4 regions of the Alteromonas sp. DY56-G5 genome follow, and region 1 is predicted to be linked to each of the others. Evidence: predicted binding sites of a transcription regulator. Region 1 holds the regulator's gene; each other region holds the start of a gene.
The links. Region 1 encodes sigma-54, which starts transcription at its own class of promoters, with help from an activator protein. Its sites were predicted from a motif close to GTTGGCACGNNNNTNGNNT; they were not measured.

Region 1 (4,234 bases):
ATACTTACCGCAACCTGATCGTACTCGTCAACAACTGTATGGGTTAAGGTGGGAAGTAAGTTTACCGGGATATTATCAACACAGTAATAACCTAAATCTTCCAATGCGCGAAGTGCGACAGACTTACCAGACCCCGAACGACCACTGATTATTATCAGCTTCACCTACTTTCTCCCTAATACTCTGGTTTTATCACATACGCGTTGTTGAATTAGGCGCCTACTAAACGGTTAATAGGCGCTTAATGTTTAACTTAATGCAGATAGAATATCGTCGCTTGTCGTTGCGCGACGTATTGCTTTAATCGTTTCTTTGTCGCTTAGTTTACCAGCCACGGTGGCCAGCGTTTGAAGGTGTCCTTCGGTCTGTTCCTCAGGAACGAGTAGCGCAAAAAAGATGTCTACGGGTTTCTCGTCAAGGGCGTCGAAGTCGATTGCTGGCGTGCTGGTTACAACAATGGCGATCACTTTTTCAAGGCCCGGCAGGCGTCCGTGGGGTAAGGCGATACCATTACCAATGCCTGTACTACCCATACGCTCTCGAGCCATCAAACTGTTGAGTACCGTTGCCTGATCAATGTTCTCGTTTTGCTTGGCAGCGATATCAGCGATGATCTCAAGAATTCGCTTTTTACTATTACACTGAACCGCACACTCGGTGCGGTCCAGACTTACGATGGCTTGTATATCCATGCTTAATTAACTACTAATGTTTTTTCAGTTTTTCCTTATGCTTGATTACCTGCCGGTCGAGTTTATCAACCATGCTGTCAATCGCCGCATACATGTCGGTATTTTCTGAGGATGCGAATACTTCAGCGCCACTTAAATGAACGGTCGCTTCGGCTTTTTGATTTAATTTTTCAACGTTCAGGATGACATGCACATTAGAAATGTGATCAAAGTGACGTTCAAGTTTGCTGAACTTCGTATCGACATAATTACGCAAAGAGTCGGTGATTTCGACATGATGACCAGTAAGGTTGATTTGCATATTTCGTCTTCCTTATATTATTAAGCCCGATTAAATAAGGCTTTTGCGTTGGTTCGACGGCGGGATCGACAACGATTCCCGGTACTTTGCTATTGTTCGCCGGGCAACTTTAATGCCTTGTTCGGCCAACAATGAAGCAATCTTGCTATCACTCAGCGGCTTGCTAGGCTTTTCAGCGGCCACTAATTTCTTGATCAATGCACGAATCGCTGTAGATGAACATTCACCACCAGACTCTGTTGCAACGTGGCTTGAGAAGAAATACTTCAATTCGAAGATTCCACGTGGCGTATGCATGTACTTTTGCGTTGTCACTCGCGAAATAGTGGATTCGTGCATATCTACCATTTCTGCGACATCATTTAGCACCATTGGTTTCATCATTTCCGGGCCGTGCTCAAAAAAGCCCATTTGCTGCTGCACAATGCAGTTTGCAACCTTCATTAAGGTTTCGTTACGAGATTCAAGGCTCTTTATGAACCACTTAGCCTCTTGCATGTGTGAGCGGATGAATTGTGAATCGCTACTATTCTTGGCACGGCGACTCATTGCAGCGTATTGTTGATTTACGCTTAATTTAGGCAGACTGTCGGGGTTCAGCTCAACCACCCAACGGCCATTTTTCTTGGTTACTGAGACATCAGGAATAACGTACTCAGGCTCTTTAGTAACTAAAGCACTACCTGGGCGAGGATTCAAGGTTTGCAGTAAACGCATTGCCTCGCGTAGCTGATCTTCTTTCAATCGGCTTTTACGCATAAGCGTACGATAGTCTTTGCTGCTCAGTAAGTCAGAGTACTCTTCAATCAGTTGCTTTGCTTCAGCAAGCCACGGTGTGTCTTCTGAAAACTGGCGCAATTGCACCATCAAACATTCTTGTGGAGAGCGTGAGCCAGAACCAATAGGGTCGAACATCTGAATGCGCTTAAGCACACATTCTATTTCGTCCATTTCAATCGGCTCTTCCATATCATCATCGTTAACCGCTTCTAAAATATCATCAAGGGTAACGGTTAAATAACCTGACTCGTCAATAGAGTCGATGATTGCTGTAGCGATTGCGCGATCGGTATCCGAGAAGTGGGTAAGGCGCATTTGCCAAAGAAGGTGCTCTTGAATATCTTCAGTAGTCTCACCTTGGAAGATTTGCTCGTCGTCATTGGATGGACCCGGAGCTGGCGAAGATGAAGCAGAGTAGTATTCGTCCCATGTGCTGTCGATTGGCAGCTCATCGGGAAGATCGTTTTTCTCAAGTGCATCGCCGGCTTCTAGTGTGTCACTAGATGCAGAAGCAGTGGCCTCAGAGCCGCTGTCATCGTTGTCGATATTGTTCTTTTCTAGTTGCGGCTCGTCGTTACCTTCTTCAACTTCTAATAGCGGATTAGAATCGAGCGCTTCTTGGATCTCTTGTTGAAGATCAAGTGTAGAAAGCTGCAGCAGTTTAATGGCCTGCTGAAGCTGTGGTGTCATGGTAAGTTGTTGGCTAAATTTTAGCTGTAAAGATGGTTTCATCTACGTCTTATTTAAATGCTCTAAATTGAATATACCAGAGCGAAACTGAAAAATGGCAATTCGGTTACATTAACTATAGCCTGAATTGTTCGCCTAGGTATACATCCCTTACTTTTTGATTACTTAAAACCTGTTCCGCCGTTCCTTGCGCAATAAGCTCGCCATGACTCACAATGTACGCCTTTTCACAAACATCCAATGTCTCTCGTACGTTATGGTCTGTGATAAGGATTCCAATACCCCTATCGCGAAGATGTTGTATTATCTTCTTTATATCATTAACTGATATTGGATCAACACCAGCAAATGGTTCGTCTAACAAAATAAATTGCGGTTTTGCTGCCAGAGCGCGGGCAATCTCAACGCGACGGCGTTCGCCCCCTGACAAACTCATCCCCGTACTATTACGTATATGGTTAATATTAAATTCATCAAGTAGCGCATCAGCTTCTTCTTCTTGCTGTTGTGAATTTAAATCTTTACGGGTTTGCAAAATGGCCATGATATTTTCATGCACTGTGAGCTTTCTGAAAATAGAGGCTTCCTGCGGTAGGTAGCCAATTCCGCGGCGTGCGCGCTCGTGCATGGGCTGATGAGTTAGCTCATTGTCGTCGATTTCAATCTTGCCTTTATCCAGATTCACTAAACCAACAATCATGTAGAATGTGGTGGTCTTACCAGCGCCATTTGGGCCAAGAAGACCAACAATTTGACCCGTTGAGACAGACAGACTTACATCTCGAACAACCTGTCTTGACTTGTAAGCCTTAGCAAGATTTTTAGCGCTCAAAGTTGCCATTGCTATTCATTGCCCTCGTTGTCTTTTTTGTCTTTCTTAGACGAAGTTTTGCGAATGGTCTCAGGTGTGAATACTGTGGTCACTCGACCCTCACCATCCTTACCTGCGCCGCCAGTCGCTAGCAATTGCTCGGTAATCATATCGAACGTGATGTTGTCACCCTGTACTTTACTGGTGTCTTGTTTCAACTCTGCGTTTCCAGCAAGAGAAATCGTTCGGTTCACCACTTCATAGCGTATTTCATTAGCTTTTGCCGAAACTGGCGTGCCGTCTTCCAATTGCTGGGAATAGCTTGCAGGCTTTCCTCTAGCAATAAATATTTCACGACCACCACCGTCAGTGGCAATTACTTCCACTTCGTCAGCTTCAATAACCAAAGAGCCTTGAGTTATGAGTACGTCGTCTTTGTACAACGCGGTTTTATTTTTACCGTCGATAAACTGGGTGTTCGAGCCTATTTTTATGGGCTGCGAAAAATCATCTTCACTGGCGTGTACCGCACCGCTAGCGATGGCAAGCAATAAACTAGTTGCTAGGGGAATAAGTGGTTTGTACATGATCTAAAAGCTCGTATTCTTGTGTGCGTAAATTCGCGTTAAACCCATTACTTAAAATGACATATTGGGTGCCCAGTATTTCAACGGGTTGGTCAGATGTCATTTGCTTGGTTTCTAAATTAATTTGAATGTACTCGGTCGATATACTTCTGACAAAGTCATCGCCAGTTTGGTTCTCAATATTAACTTGGTTTTCCAGCTGGATTAGCTCGTTATTGTATAGTGTACCTTCATCAGCGGTTACCACCCATGGTGATGACGCGTTTTCTGTATAAAGGGTGTATTTAGGTTGCTGAAACAATACAAAGCCAAGCTGGTCGTAATGCTCCATCGACTCTGCAAATACTTTGTGATTTAACTCACCGTCTTGATT
Region 2 (4,234 bases), on a different contig from region 1:
AGTTTCTGACTACGCGAAGAAACCAACCTACAAACAGTGAAATTAAGAAACCGAAGAAGGCAATCATTGTGGTGATAGTTAACATTTGCCCAGAAAAGTCAGCATTCTCGCCAGTGTGCTCGCTAACCAGCATTCCTGATGCTTTAAAGATGAACAATGCTGCTACAGAAAATAGTAAAATAACGGCGGTCGACATGATAGTGGCTTTCCAATAAGCCTTCGGCGACATCCAATGAATAGCGCCTGCCACTAGCACGCACAAAATAGTCAGAATATAAGGTACCACTTTAACTCCTCGTTGAATAAGACTTGTGCCTTATTGCGACGTCTTACCGTAGCCCCGTATTAGAAATCGAAGCGCATTGAACGACGCGGTTAATAAAAACCATTATACGATGCCATGTACGATGCAATTTGTCAGCATTCGCTATTAAATTAAGCCCTGAGACCGAACATGAAAAATTGACAAGCTCACAGCATTAGGAAAGGGGCAAAGAGCCCTGCGCTTATCACGTAAGCGCCAAGTAGTTCGGACTGGGGCCTGTTGATCTTTGCTGCACATCAACGTTCAACAGGTCCTAGTAACAATCTATTAAAAGATTTTGCGCTACAATGGTGATAGAATCGCCGAAAAAATCTCCTACCTACTTGGTGTTCTGCTTTAACGCGGTGTACGCCATGGTGGGTTGTTGTGTTTAACATCTTAGCTTCTGAGAGAACATGTTCGATTTAATTACCAGTAAAGACAGCAACGTTAAAAACGACGTGCTATCAGGTATTACCGTGGCGCTTGCCTTGGTCCCTGAAGCCGTTGCATTCGCATTTGTGGCCGGCGTAGAACCAATGATTGGTCTTTATGCGGCTTTCATGATGGGCTTAATCACTTCCGCTATTGGTGGCCGACCAGGAATGATTTCTGGTGCTACCGGCGCCATGGCCGTTGTAATGGTGGCACTGGTTGCCCAACACGGCGTGCAGTATTTATTTGCCGCGGTTATTTTGGCTGGTTTACTGCAAATAATGTGTGGTATTTTCAAGCTCGGAAAGTTTATACGTCTGGTCCCATATCCGGTAATGCTAGGCTTCGTAAATGGTTTGGCAATTGTTATTTTCTTGGCGCAATTAGGCCAGTTCAAAGTGACCAACGCAGCCGGTGAATTACAGTGGATGGAAGGTACGCTGTTATATTGGATGTTAGGGCTTGTGGCGCTAACTATGGCTATTATCTATTTACTACCAAAGCTAACCAAAGCTGTACCGGCGTCGCTTGTAGCGATTGTTACGGTAACCTTGTTAGTACACGGTCTTGACCTTGAAGCGCGCACTGTAATCGACTTTGTTCGCGATTTGCTACCAGCTGACCAGCGCGACACCGCGACGCTAGCGGGTGAACTTCCTAGCTTTGCTATTCCTATGGTGCCGTTCACCTGGGAAACCTTCATGATCATTTTGCCTACCTCAGTCATTCTTTGCTTGGTTGGTCTAATTGAGTCGCTTCTTACTCTTTCATTAATTGACGAAATGACAGATACCCGCGGGCGCGGCAACAAAGAGTGCGTTGGCCAAGGCGTTGCAAATACCGTAAACGGTTTCTTTGGCGGTATGGGCGGTTGCGCCATGATTGGTCAAAGTATGATTAATATTAACTCTGGTGGCCGTGGCCGCTTGTCTGGTATCACCGCGGCGGTTGTATTATTAGGCTTTATTCTATTTGCTGCTCCGCTAATTGAAATGATTCCTCTCGCTGCCCTTGTTGGCGTTATGTTCGTGGTGGTTATCGCTACATTTGAGTGGGCGTCATTCAGAATTATTCGCGGCGTAAACAAAGAAGATGCGTTCGTACTTTTCCTAGTAACAGGCGTTACCGTTATCGCTGATCTGGCTATTGCGGTTGTGGTGGGTGTTATCGTTTCAGCACTGGTGTTTGCATGGAAACACGCTCGTCATATTGAAGCGAGATCCCATATCGATAACGACGGTTGGAAAGTCTATGAGCTAGACGGCCCGCTGTTCTTTGGCTCGGTATCGCATTTCAAAGACCTGTTTGATATCGCCAACGACCCTAATGATGTAGTTATTGACTTTAAAGACTCTCGCATTTGGGATTCATCAGGTATCGATGCGCTAGATACCCTTGCTGACAAATACGAAGAGCAGGGTAAAAAGCTACACATTCGCCATATCAGTGATGAATGTCGCTCACTGCTTCGCAAGGCCGATAAGTTTGTTGAAATTAACGTGGTTGAAGACCCTCGCTACCGCGTAGCGACGGATAAGCTGGCCTAAGTTATTTGATAGCCTTAATGCACCAAGTAAACACAGTTTTGCGCTTGTTTGGTGCAGTTGTGAAGTCTGAATAATGCTTATTTTGTAGTAAATCAAATAAAAACAATTATTTACGGTTTTGGCACTGAACTTGGATAGCTATAAACGTAAAGTGTGTTTTGGTGATTTGTGTCAATCGCTGAAAATTGTGTGATTTATAACACTCCGTAAAATGTGTTAGCCGACCTAAACCGTTGGCAAAATAGGCAACGAAGCCCGCATCAACGAAAGTTGAAGCGGGCTTTTTTTTGTCCCGAAAAAAGGGGAATACCATGACTTCATTGGACTCAAAACCGCAAATTGTCGTCGTAGGCAACGGCATGGTGGGGCATCATTTTGTTGAGCAGCTTCACCAAAGCGATGCCAATGTAGAAATAACCGTTTTATGCGGCGAGTCACGCCTTGCGTACGACCGCGTTTATCTGTCGTCTTTTTTTAGCGGCGCGAGTGCTGATGACTTAGCGCTTACTACTCCCGCTCAGTACGCCGAGTGGGGCGTAAACGTAGTTACCAATGCCTTGGTTACCGATATAGACCGTGACAATAATAAAGTGACGACGTCGGAAGGGCAGGTGTTTAGCTACGATAAGCTTGTGTTAGCTACGGGCTCTTACCCATTTGTGCCACCCATTCCTGGCAACGATCAAGAGCATTGCTTGGTGTACCGTACTATAGACGATCTACTTGCTATTGAAGCGTCAGCAGCGGTGAGCAAAGTAGGGGTTGTCGTTGGCGGCGGTCTTCTAGGTTTAGAAGCCGCTAACGCACTAAAACAAGCCGGTCTAGACACCCACGTGGTAGAGTTTGCCCCGCAGCTTATGGCGGTACAGCTAGACCAAGCTGGTGGTAACGTGCTTAAAGATAAAATCGAAGCATTGGGCGTAATGGTTCACACCCAAAAGGCCACCCAAACTATCGAGGCTGGTGATACCTGCCGCTATAAAATGGTGTTTGCTGACGGCACTGCACTAGAAACTGACATGATTTTATTCTCTGCCGGTATTCGACCTTCCGATCAGCTTGGCAGAAAGTCAGCGCTAACACTGGGTGAGCGCGGCGGTATTGTCATTGATAACCATTGCGTGACGTCTGACCCAAACATTTACGCTGTGGGTGAATGTGCGCTGTGGGATAACAAAATCTTTGGTCTTGTTGCACCTGGCTACACCATGGCACGCACGGCCGTAAGTCATATTACAGGTGGCGATGCCGAGTTCGCTGGCGCAGATATGAGCACTAAACTCAAGCTAATGGGCGTAGAAGTGGGCTCAATTGGCGATGCCCATGAACGCACAGACGGAGCGCTTAGCTACACGTACTTAAATCAGCCCGAGGGCGTGTATAAAAAGCTGGTGGTAGATAGCGAGCAAAAGTACGTGCTTGGTGCTGTGCTCGTTGGCGATACCAGCGACTACGACACGCTCTTACAGTATGCACTTAATAATATTGAATTACCTGAACACCCAGAAAGCCTAATTCTGCCCTCATCCGATGCCGCACCGGCGTTAGGTGCCGATGCACTACCAGACACCGCGTCTATTTGTTCATGCTTAAATGTGACTAAGGGCGACATAGTTTCAGCCATTGAAGGCGGCTGTTGTAGCGTTGGTGATGTAAAAGGTGAAACTAAGGCCAGTACAGGTTGTGGAGGCTGTGCTGCCTTACTTAAAAATGTTGTGGATAGCGAACTTGAAAAGCGCGGTGTGGAAGTATCAAAAGCCATTTGTGAGCACTTCAACCATACCCGACAAGAGCTATTTCACATTGTTAAGGTAAACGGCATTCGCACCTTTGACGAGCTACTAGAGCAGCATGGTGAAGGTCTAGGGTGTGAAATTTGTAAGCCCGCTGTCGGCTCAATTTTAGCTTCGGTGTATAACGACTACATTCTTAAGGCTTCACATCTTCC
Region 3 (4,234 bases), on a different contig from region 1:
AATCTTGAAGTGGATGTCCAATAAGTTGTTTTAATCCAGTCTCAAACAAAGCTTCACCAGCGTGGTTGGCATAAACAATCGTAAGTTTGTTGTCTACCATTACCAGTGCGGTATTTAGGCTATTGATTAGCTGTTGTGTTTCTAACTCGGTGGAATGCATCCGAGCTCGTCTCCTTTGCACCATAATTGTGCATTGTAGCTTGCAATGATGCGTTGCGCGAATAAAGAGCTCAAGAAGAAATGTTCACTGAACCTCTATGGTGCGCATACATAACAATGGTTGCACGCTATTAGTTATTAATTAACGCCGATGCCTGATGCAGGTAAAGGGTTTGTAATGGAGACGATGCAAGAGTCTTGCCCGTATTGTTCGTGAGTTCAACTTTATAAGTATGTGCCCCACGATGGATACCAGAAAGCTTAAAGACGCCTGAACTATTGCTAGCTAATGGGGCGTCGTCAAAGATTAATCGGTAGATTGGCGCTTTGGGTGCACCAGGTTGTGCGGCAGAGATAGTGAATTCTCCCAAGTTATTGCGAATTGTCGCTTCTGGTGCAGGTGACTTAATGACTACGCGATAGTTGGGCTTGGGGGCAGCCGGCTTCGCAGGGGGAGGTGGAGTAACCTTTGCCGCGGTTACTACGTTTTGCGTTTTTACATCGAACGCTAGGGGTTCTGCGTTTTGCTGCGGCTTGTCAGTGTAAGTCACAGAGCCGTCTTTACCTACCACCTTGTATATGGTCATTGGAGAGGTAGCTGCAGCTGATGTTGCATTGCCGCTTTGTTCGGTTACGCTTTCTTGTGCTTCTTGCTGGGTACTTTGTTGGCTCAGCATTTCCGCTTGCACAGGCAGTAAGCCGTTGCCGCTACTTAGTAATAGCGAAATTAAGCAAATGTGTCGCGTCATGTTGTGCACGTGTCGTTACCTAATTAATGTGGTTTTGGCTAGCTGGCTAATTTACATAGCTTGCTACGTCTGGCTTATTGATAACCTCTTTAGATGTATGCAAGTGCAGCGGGGCAAAGCCCTGTGCGCAGTTGATGTAGCATGAAAGAGTATTCGTTAGCATAGCTATAAAAACATAGTAGATAAATCGTACGCATAAAAAAAGCCCGCAGAGCGGGCTTTAGTATAAATTGCTATACAGTGCGAATTTACACGCTGTAGTACATGTCGAACTCAACTGGGTGAGTAGTCATGTTAAGTTTGGTTACTTCTTCAGACTTAAGGTCGATGTATGCATCAATCATGTCGTCAGTCATAACGCCACCTGCTTTAAGGAAGTCGCGGTCGTTATCAAGGGCTTCAAGCGCCATTTCTAGCGAGCTTGCAACTGTTGGAATTTCAGCAGCTTCTTCTGGCGGTAGGTCGTACAAGTCTTTATCCATTGAATCACCAGGATGGATCTTGTTCTTAATACCGTCGATACCGGCCATAAGCATAGCGGTGAACGCTAGGTATGGGTTGGCTGTTGGGTCAGGGAAACGTACTTCGATACGACGCGCTTTATCGCTAGTTACGTGAGGAATACGAATAGACGCAGAACGGTTACGTGCAGAGTATGCAAGCATTACCGGTGCTTCGAATCCAGGAACTAGACGCTTGTATGAGTTAGTTGAAGCGTTAGCAAACGCGTTGATTGCACGCGCGTGCTTGATAATACCACCGATGTAGTAAAGTGCTTCTTCAGAAAGGCCTGCGTACTTGTCACCCGCGAAGATGTTTACGCCATCTTTAGAGATAGATTGGTGGCAGTGCATACCAGAACCATTGTCGCCAACAAGCGGCTTAGGCATAAAGGTAGCGGTTTGTCCGTATGCGTGTGCAACGTTGTGAACTACATACTTGTAAACTTGGATTTCGTCAGCTTTCTTAACTAGCGTGTTAAATTCGCAAGCAATTTCGTTTTGGCCAGCAGTTGCCACTTCGTGGTGGTGCGCTTCGATAACAAGACCCATTTCTTCCATAACTAGGCACATTGCAGCACGGATATCGTGCGCAGAGTCCACTGGTGGTACTGGGAAGTAACCGCCTTTAACGCCAGGGCGGTGTGCCATGTTGCCGCCTTCAAACTCTTCGCCAGAGTTCCACTTAGCTTCAGAAGAGTCAATCTTGTAGAAAGAGCCCGCCATGTCAGTGTGGAAGCGTACGTCATCAAAAAGGAAAAACTCTGGCTCTGGGCCGAAGAAACATGTGTCACCGATGCCAGTTGATTTTAGGAATTCTTCTGCACGACGAGCAACTGAACGTGGGTCACGCTCATAACCTTCCATTGTTGAAGGTTCAACGATGTCACAACGGATATTTACTTGCGTTTCCTCAGCGAAAGGGTCAACTACGCAGCTTGTTGCGTCTGGAAGAAGAACCATGTCTGATTCGTTGATGCCTTTCCAGCCAGCGATTGAAGAACCATCGAACATTTTACCTTCTTCGAAAAACTCTTCATCTACAACGCTCGCAGGAATAGATACGTGTTGTTCTTTACCCTTTGTATCGGTAAAACGTAAATCTACAAACTTCGCTTCACTTTCTTTAATCAGCTCTAATGCCTTTTCTACTGACATCGTGTCCTCCAGGTTTAATGTAAAAATGCGGAATGATCAGCTTCACTCCAACAGTGGCAAAAGTGAAAGCGATTATCATGCCATCTATATGTGTGCCGATTTCTGTGGCATAGACGGGCATCCATCACTTCCGTTTGAATTAAATTGCACTATATTGATGCAGCGTTGCACCAATATGGCGCTTCGTGCTCATTTATACGTCAATCAGCCTAGATTACTTTGTAACGTATAGCCACCAAATATGATCAATTAGGTGCAACGGGGCTGGTTATTTGTTGAACAAGTGTTTGAAAACCAATAAAACTCGTTTCCATCAAAAAAAAGATGCGCAAACGTCGTGGTTTTTCTGTACAATCCGCGCAAATTTTTCTATCTGCATTTTTTTGCAACAAATCTAACGCATACTCCTTTCCACTGAATTGAAGTAGACGTTGATTTACACAGGCTCTATATAAGCATGAATACCACTGATATTAATAAATTGCGCAACATCGCAATCATCGCCCACGTTGACCACGGTAAGACCACCCTGGTAGACAAACTGTTACAGCAGTCTGGCACCCTTGAATCTCGAGGCGAGCAAGAAGAGCGCGTAATGGACTCGAATGACATCGAGAAAGAACGTGGCATTACCATCCTAGCTAAGAACACAGCGATTAACTGGAACGACTACCGTATCAACATCGTAGATACTCCAGGACACGCTGACTTCGGTGGTGAAGTAGAGCGTGTAATGTCGATGGCTGACTCTGTACTTCTACTTGTAGATGCACAAGAAGGCCCGATGCCACAAACCCGTTTCGTTACGCAAAAGGCATTTGCTCAAGGTCTTAAGCCAATTGTTGTTATCAACAAAATCGACAAGCCTGGTGCGCGTCCTGATTGGGTTATGGATCAAGTTTTCGACCTATTCGACAACCTAGGTGCAACTGACGAACAGCTAGATTTCCAAGTTGTTTATGCGTCTGCACTTAACGGTTGGGCATCACTAGATGCAGATACTAAAGAAGACGATATGACGGCATTGTTCCAAACTATCGTTGACCAAGTTTCTCCTCCTGATGCAGATATCGACGGCGCATTCCAAATGCAGATCTCTCAGCTTGACTACAACTCATACGTGGGTGTAATCGGCGTAGGTCGTGTTAAGCGTGGTTCTGTTAAGCCAAACCAACAAGTAACGGTTGTTACTGCTGATGGCAAAAAACGCAACGGCAAAGTTGGCTTAGTTTACGGCTACCTTGGCCTTGCTCGCCACGAAGTTGAATCTGCTCACGCGGGCGACATCATTGCAATCACAGGTCTTGGCGAACTTAAGATCTCTGACACCATTTGTGACATCAACACTGTAGAAGCACTTCCTCCACTTACGGTTGACGAGCCTACAGTAACCATGACGTTCCAGGTAAACACCTCGCCGTTTGCAGGTAAAGAAGGTAAGTATGTAACGTCACGTAACATTCTAGAGCGTCTTAAAGACGAACTAGTACACAACGTTGCACTGCGCGTTGAAGAAATGCCTGATCCGGACAAGTTCCGCGTATCTGGCCGTGGTGAACTTCATCTAGGTATTCTTATCGAAAACATGCGTCGTGAAGGTTACGAGCTTGCAGTGTCACGTCCAGAAGTAATTCTGAAAGAAGTTGACGGCGCAACGCAAGAACCATA
Region 4 (4,234 bases), on a different contig from region 1:
GTCTCGAAAACCAGCTCTCTATTAGGAACCCATTTACCATTTCTGGTGATAGGGTAAAGTCGGTAGCCGGCGTTTTTACAACCACAGGGCTGTTTGTCTGCGTAGCTTCACAAGACGAATGGGTGGCAATAAAAACATGGCTTCGGGCCGACGTATAAAGCTGTCGTTCTAGCTTCAGTCCATCAACATCATCACCCGTCTTAAAATTTGCGGCAGCAGGCTCTTCGCATACATGTTCATCAGACTGCTGATTTGAGTAATGAATCGCAGCATCAGAAACCTCAGAATTGGTTATCAGTTGGTTGCCCAACGGCCTGTTAAGTACAGATGAATGAGGTGAAGTTGAAACGCCTGTATACAGTGGGTGTCTGTGATCGTCTAGGCCATCATGGCTAGCTACAAGAACCTTTACGAGAAGTAAGGTGAGGTTGTCATCGCTTCCTCTAGTAAATGCCTCATGTACTACCAACGCAGCTTGGTTTTCAGAAAGCGTATCGGCCTCACTGATTTTCATAAGAATGGTGGGTAGCGAAACAAACTCATAAACGCCGTCGCTACTTATCGAAAACGTGCTCGATGAGTTGAGGGTGAGTGTTGTGTGGTCGATATCTATATGTGCTTGAACGCCTAATGCTTTAGTAAGATAACTCTGCGAAGGCTCACTTTCCGATACTTGACGATGAGGTTTTGTGAGTAAGACAGGCGACTGTGCGTTCTTAGAAATAGCCTGAATTTGACAATCCCCCACATGAAATACATCCATGTGATTGCCTGTTACCACTGCCACTGTTAACGTGCACACATAACCTTTTTCTGGTGTATAGCAAAAGGGACTTCTTTGCGTACGTGTGTAAAGCAGCGCGTTTATCTCTTTAATAATGGTTTCAGCGCGCGTCTTAACCGACCATTGTTCCGGCGCTATTTTAAACAGTTTAATAAACTGACTGGTAGCAAAGTCGCTAGCAACCTGGCTAACCGTACTGCTACTTACACCGTCAGCGATAACAAAAACGCTGCTTTGATTTGGGTTATCAGAGACATGGAAAGCGTATGCATCTTGGTTTATCGCTTTAACGCCGGCTGTAGAAAATGCACTTACACTGAGCGTGTTAGCTGGTGGGTTAATTGGGGCGTTTAACGCGGCTCGCTCATTCATGTTTAATTGCTTCTTACCTGCATATTTAATTATGAGCCCAATTAGTTATTTCCAAGGAAACGGATAACGCCATCATGACGTGTCTTGTAGGGACAAGGCATGATGGCTTTAAGATAAGCGCCTTAATTAAATAGGCAGTGTTTGCGATGCAGCGGCTTTATCAACAGGGATAGTACGTTTGGGTAGCGTCTTAACGTGGGTGGTGTACAGGGTTAGTCCAGTAAAGGCGAGGCCACCAACAAGATTTCCAAGTGCAGTTGGGATCTCGTTCCAAATGAAGTAGTCCATAACCGAGAAGTCGCCGCCCATAATAAGGCCAAATGGGAAAAGGAACATGTTTACTACTGAGTGCTCAAAACCCATAAAGAAGAACAGCATGATTGGCATCCACATGGCTAGTACTTTTCCGCTAACGTGAGTTGAAATCATTGCACCCACTACGCCTAGCGACACCATCCAGTTACACAACATGCCGCGAATAAAAATGGTGAACCAGCCTGCAACGCCGTGTTCTGCGTAGCCCAATGTACGAGCTTCGCCAATGCTGGCTACCTTAGTCGCGATGGCACCGCCATCCACGTTATACCCCATGGTAAAAATAAACGACATCATAAAGGCCACGGTTAATGCGCCACCAAAGTTACCTAAGAATACTAATCCCCAATTCCGTAGAATTTGTTTTGGCGTGACGCCAGGTCGCTGTGCAAGCCAAGCGAGTGGGGTAAGTACAAACACGCCGGTTAATAGGTCAAACCCCATAAGGTAGAGCATACAAAAGCCCACTGGGAATAACACTGCGCCAAGAAGAAACACGCCGGTTTGAACGGCAATGGTAACGGCAAAAACAGCGGCAAGGGCCAATATTGCACCTGCCATATAAGCGCGAATTAGAGTATCTCGTGTAGACATATAAATTTTGGCTTCGCCTGCATCTACCATCTTGGTTGCAAACTCAGCGGGGAGAAGATAAGCCATGGTTTCACCTCACGTTGTCGTTATTAATAAGTTGTCATCTGTGTGTTGGCGTTTACTGTTTCAATGCGTTCCAGAAGATCAAAAAAAGGCGTCCGCAGCGCTCTCGTAAGAAAGAACTGGGGACGCCTTTGTCCGAAACTCATGCATTGTGGTAGCTAACAAATAAACCGTCGGTTATGTGTACGCCTTTGTATTCTAAAGCCCGTTGGCAACTAATACTTGTATAAGCGCCTTCGTACTTTTGTTATCCATTTGTACAAAGCTAAAAAAGTGCCAATAACCAAAATGTACCTAAACGTGTTATTTATTGCTATTTAAAACAATGGCTTGTGTAAATTCGTGGCTGTGTTGATAGTCGCTTGCGCCAAGGCACTATTAATTAGTCTGCACTAAAAAGGGGGGGAGTGTGAGTGTTTAAGGTGCAATCGGTTTTACTATTTCCTACTTTAATGCCTGTTTTAACATTTTTAGCTGACGCTTCATGGTTGGATAAACTTTTGCCTCTTGTGTTCGGTGTGCGTATTTTTCGTGCTCAAATTGTTCACACAGAAGTGTTAGTGCCTTGGCAGCATCTTCGTTTATCAAAGGATTAACTTCACTCATAAAGGCGGACAAGGTTTTATTCCCTCTTTCTTTTCCTGTTTTAGCTTCAACGCATTTTATTGCGTTTAGTAAAACTCTGTGTGAGGGCGACCGTGTGTTGCGATGCGTTTTGGGTAAAAAATAAAGTGCTAAAATAAGCCCAATTAGGCCAATGGCGGAAAGAAATACAACTTGCATTTTTTGCGGCGTTAGCGAGCCTAGTAATTCTTCAAGCATGTTGGTTTGCGCAGTATTGTCAAAGCCCAGTACCCATTTACTCCATGAGTAATCGAGCTGTTGAAACCAGCTTTGTAACGTTGCAAAAATGGCAGCGTTGCTAAGGTCGCCCAAAATACTCGCTTCACGAGACTCCCCAAGCTCTTCCAACGCACGTTCAAGCCCCAAGGTTAAGCGTGACGGTGCCACCATACTCGTTGGGTCGTGTCGAATCCATACACCATCAATAAATGCTTCCACCCACGCATGTGCATCGTACTGCCTTATTTGCAGCACATTGTCATTAAGTGCGCTTCCGCCCTGGTAGCCTGTCACCATTCTTGCCGGTACCCCTGCGGCGCGAAGCACATACACCATGGCGCCTGCGTAATGGGCACAAAAACCTGAGCGTTCTTCAAATAAAAAACGGTCGATGGGGTCGGTAGGCATGGCGTTCGGCGATAGGGTGTAGCGGAAGCCCCCTTGATTAAATTCACGCATTATTGCGCTAACTATTTGCTGTGCGCTTGAGTATTGTTTGGCAAGTCTCTGTCCCCATGCCCTGGCTTGTGGGTTGCCACTCATGGAAACCTGTAGGTTTAGTTGAGATTCAAAATTTCCTATTCCGCTAGTGATTTGAGCAGTTGGATAGTAGCGCAGATAAAACGCCTTCTTACTGGATATTGGGCTATTCGCCCTTAACGTAAAATCAAAAAGACTTCTTACGAAAATACTGTTCTCGCGGTTGTTGGGGGTCGAAGGCGCTAACGCAAACAGCCACGTTTGCTGTGTGGGTTCCACGATCAATTCATAACTTATCACTTGAGGCGTATTTTCCTCGGCCAGAGCTGACAAGGGTGTTGGCTTGTCCATGTAAGCTAACTGCTGCTCTGCCTGTTTGCGTTTGTTGCTAATAGACCAGGTTTTCCCGTCAAAATGTTCTAAGGTCATAGCGCGCCAATACCTGGACGGTGCAACAGGGACTGCTTCTGCGTTTTCAAATGTGGCGCTGAAAGCCAATTCAGATGAACTTGCAAGTGACGCAATATCACCAGGCGTCACCGTGTCAGAAAGCCCGGTTTCAGTCGACTTTGACGTGGGCATCTGCCAAAGCGGAGGGAGTTGGGGAAGCAGTAAAAACAGTAGCAGCGCGATAGGGAAAGCTTGGACAATAAGCACGGTCACGAATTTAATGCTTTTTGATTTGGGTATTCCTGCACCGTGATAAATGGCAGTCGCGAATAGCAGCAGGGCCAGTATTCCTGTATAGCCAATCCACGCAAATACGCTTAGAGACGAGATAAA

Region 2: nirB (nitrite reductase large subunit NirB) is a predicted target of sigma-54. The motif match lies at 2,404-2,422, and genes of this name have one in related genera.
Region 3: glnA (glutamate--ammonia ligase) is a predicted target of sigma-54. The motif match lies at 2,633-2,651, and genes of this name have one in related genera.
Region 4: NO989_RS05920 (formate/nitrite transporter family protein) is a predicted target of sigma-54. The motif match lies at 2,391-2,409, and genes of this name have one in related genera.

What each region holds. Positions count from the first base shown of each region.
Region 1 is NZ_JANHZQ010000029.1:52,652-56,885, reverse strand. Features, by position in the region: gene rapZ (RNase adapter RapZ) at 1-164, opposite strand, end outside; gene ptsN (PTS IIA-like nitrogen regulatory protein PtsN) at 249-692, opposite strand; gene hpf (ribosome hibernation promoting factor) at 706-993, opposite strand; gene NO989_RS14460 (RNA polymerase factor sigma-54) at 1,024-2,505, opposite strand; gene lptB (LPS export ABC transporter ATP-binding protein) at 2,579-3,304, opposite strand; gene lptA (lipopolysaccharide transport periplasmic protein LptA) at 3,307-3,861, opposite strand; gene lptC (LPS export ABC transporter periplasmic protein LptC) at 3,830-4,234, opposite strand, start outside.
Region 2 is NZ_JANHZQ010000003.1:97,668-101,901, forward strand. Features, by position in the region: gene NO989_RS02305 (hypothetical protein) at 1-286, opposite strand, end outside; gene NO989_RS02310 (SulP family inorganic anion transporter) at 721-2,286, shown strand; gene nirB (nitrite reductase large subunit NirB) at 2,598-4,234, shown strand, end outside.
Region 3 is NZ_JANHZQ010000011.1:83,724-87,957, reverse strand. Features, by position in the region: gene glnL (nitrogen regulation protein NR(II)) at 1-160, opposite strand, end outside; gene NO989_RS07875 (DUF4124 domain-containing protein) at 291-917, opposite strand; gene glnA (glutamate--ammonia ligase) at 1,157-2,566, opposite strand; gene typA (translational GTPase TypA) at 3,024-4,234, shown strand, end outside.
Region 4 is NZ_JANHZQ010000008.1:38,217-42,450, reverse strand. Features, by position in the region: gene NO989_RS05925 (protein phosphatase 2C domain-containing protein) at 1-1,156, opposite strand, end outside; gene NO989_RS05920 (formate/nitrite transporter family protein) at 1,283-2,131, opposite strand; gene NO989_RS05915 (transglutaminaseTgpA domain-containing protein) at 2,573-4,234, opposite strand, start outside.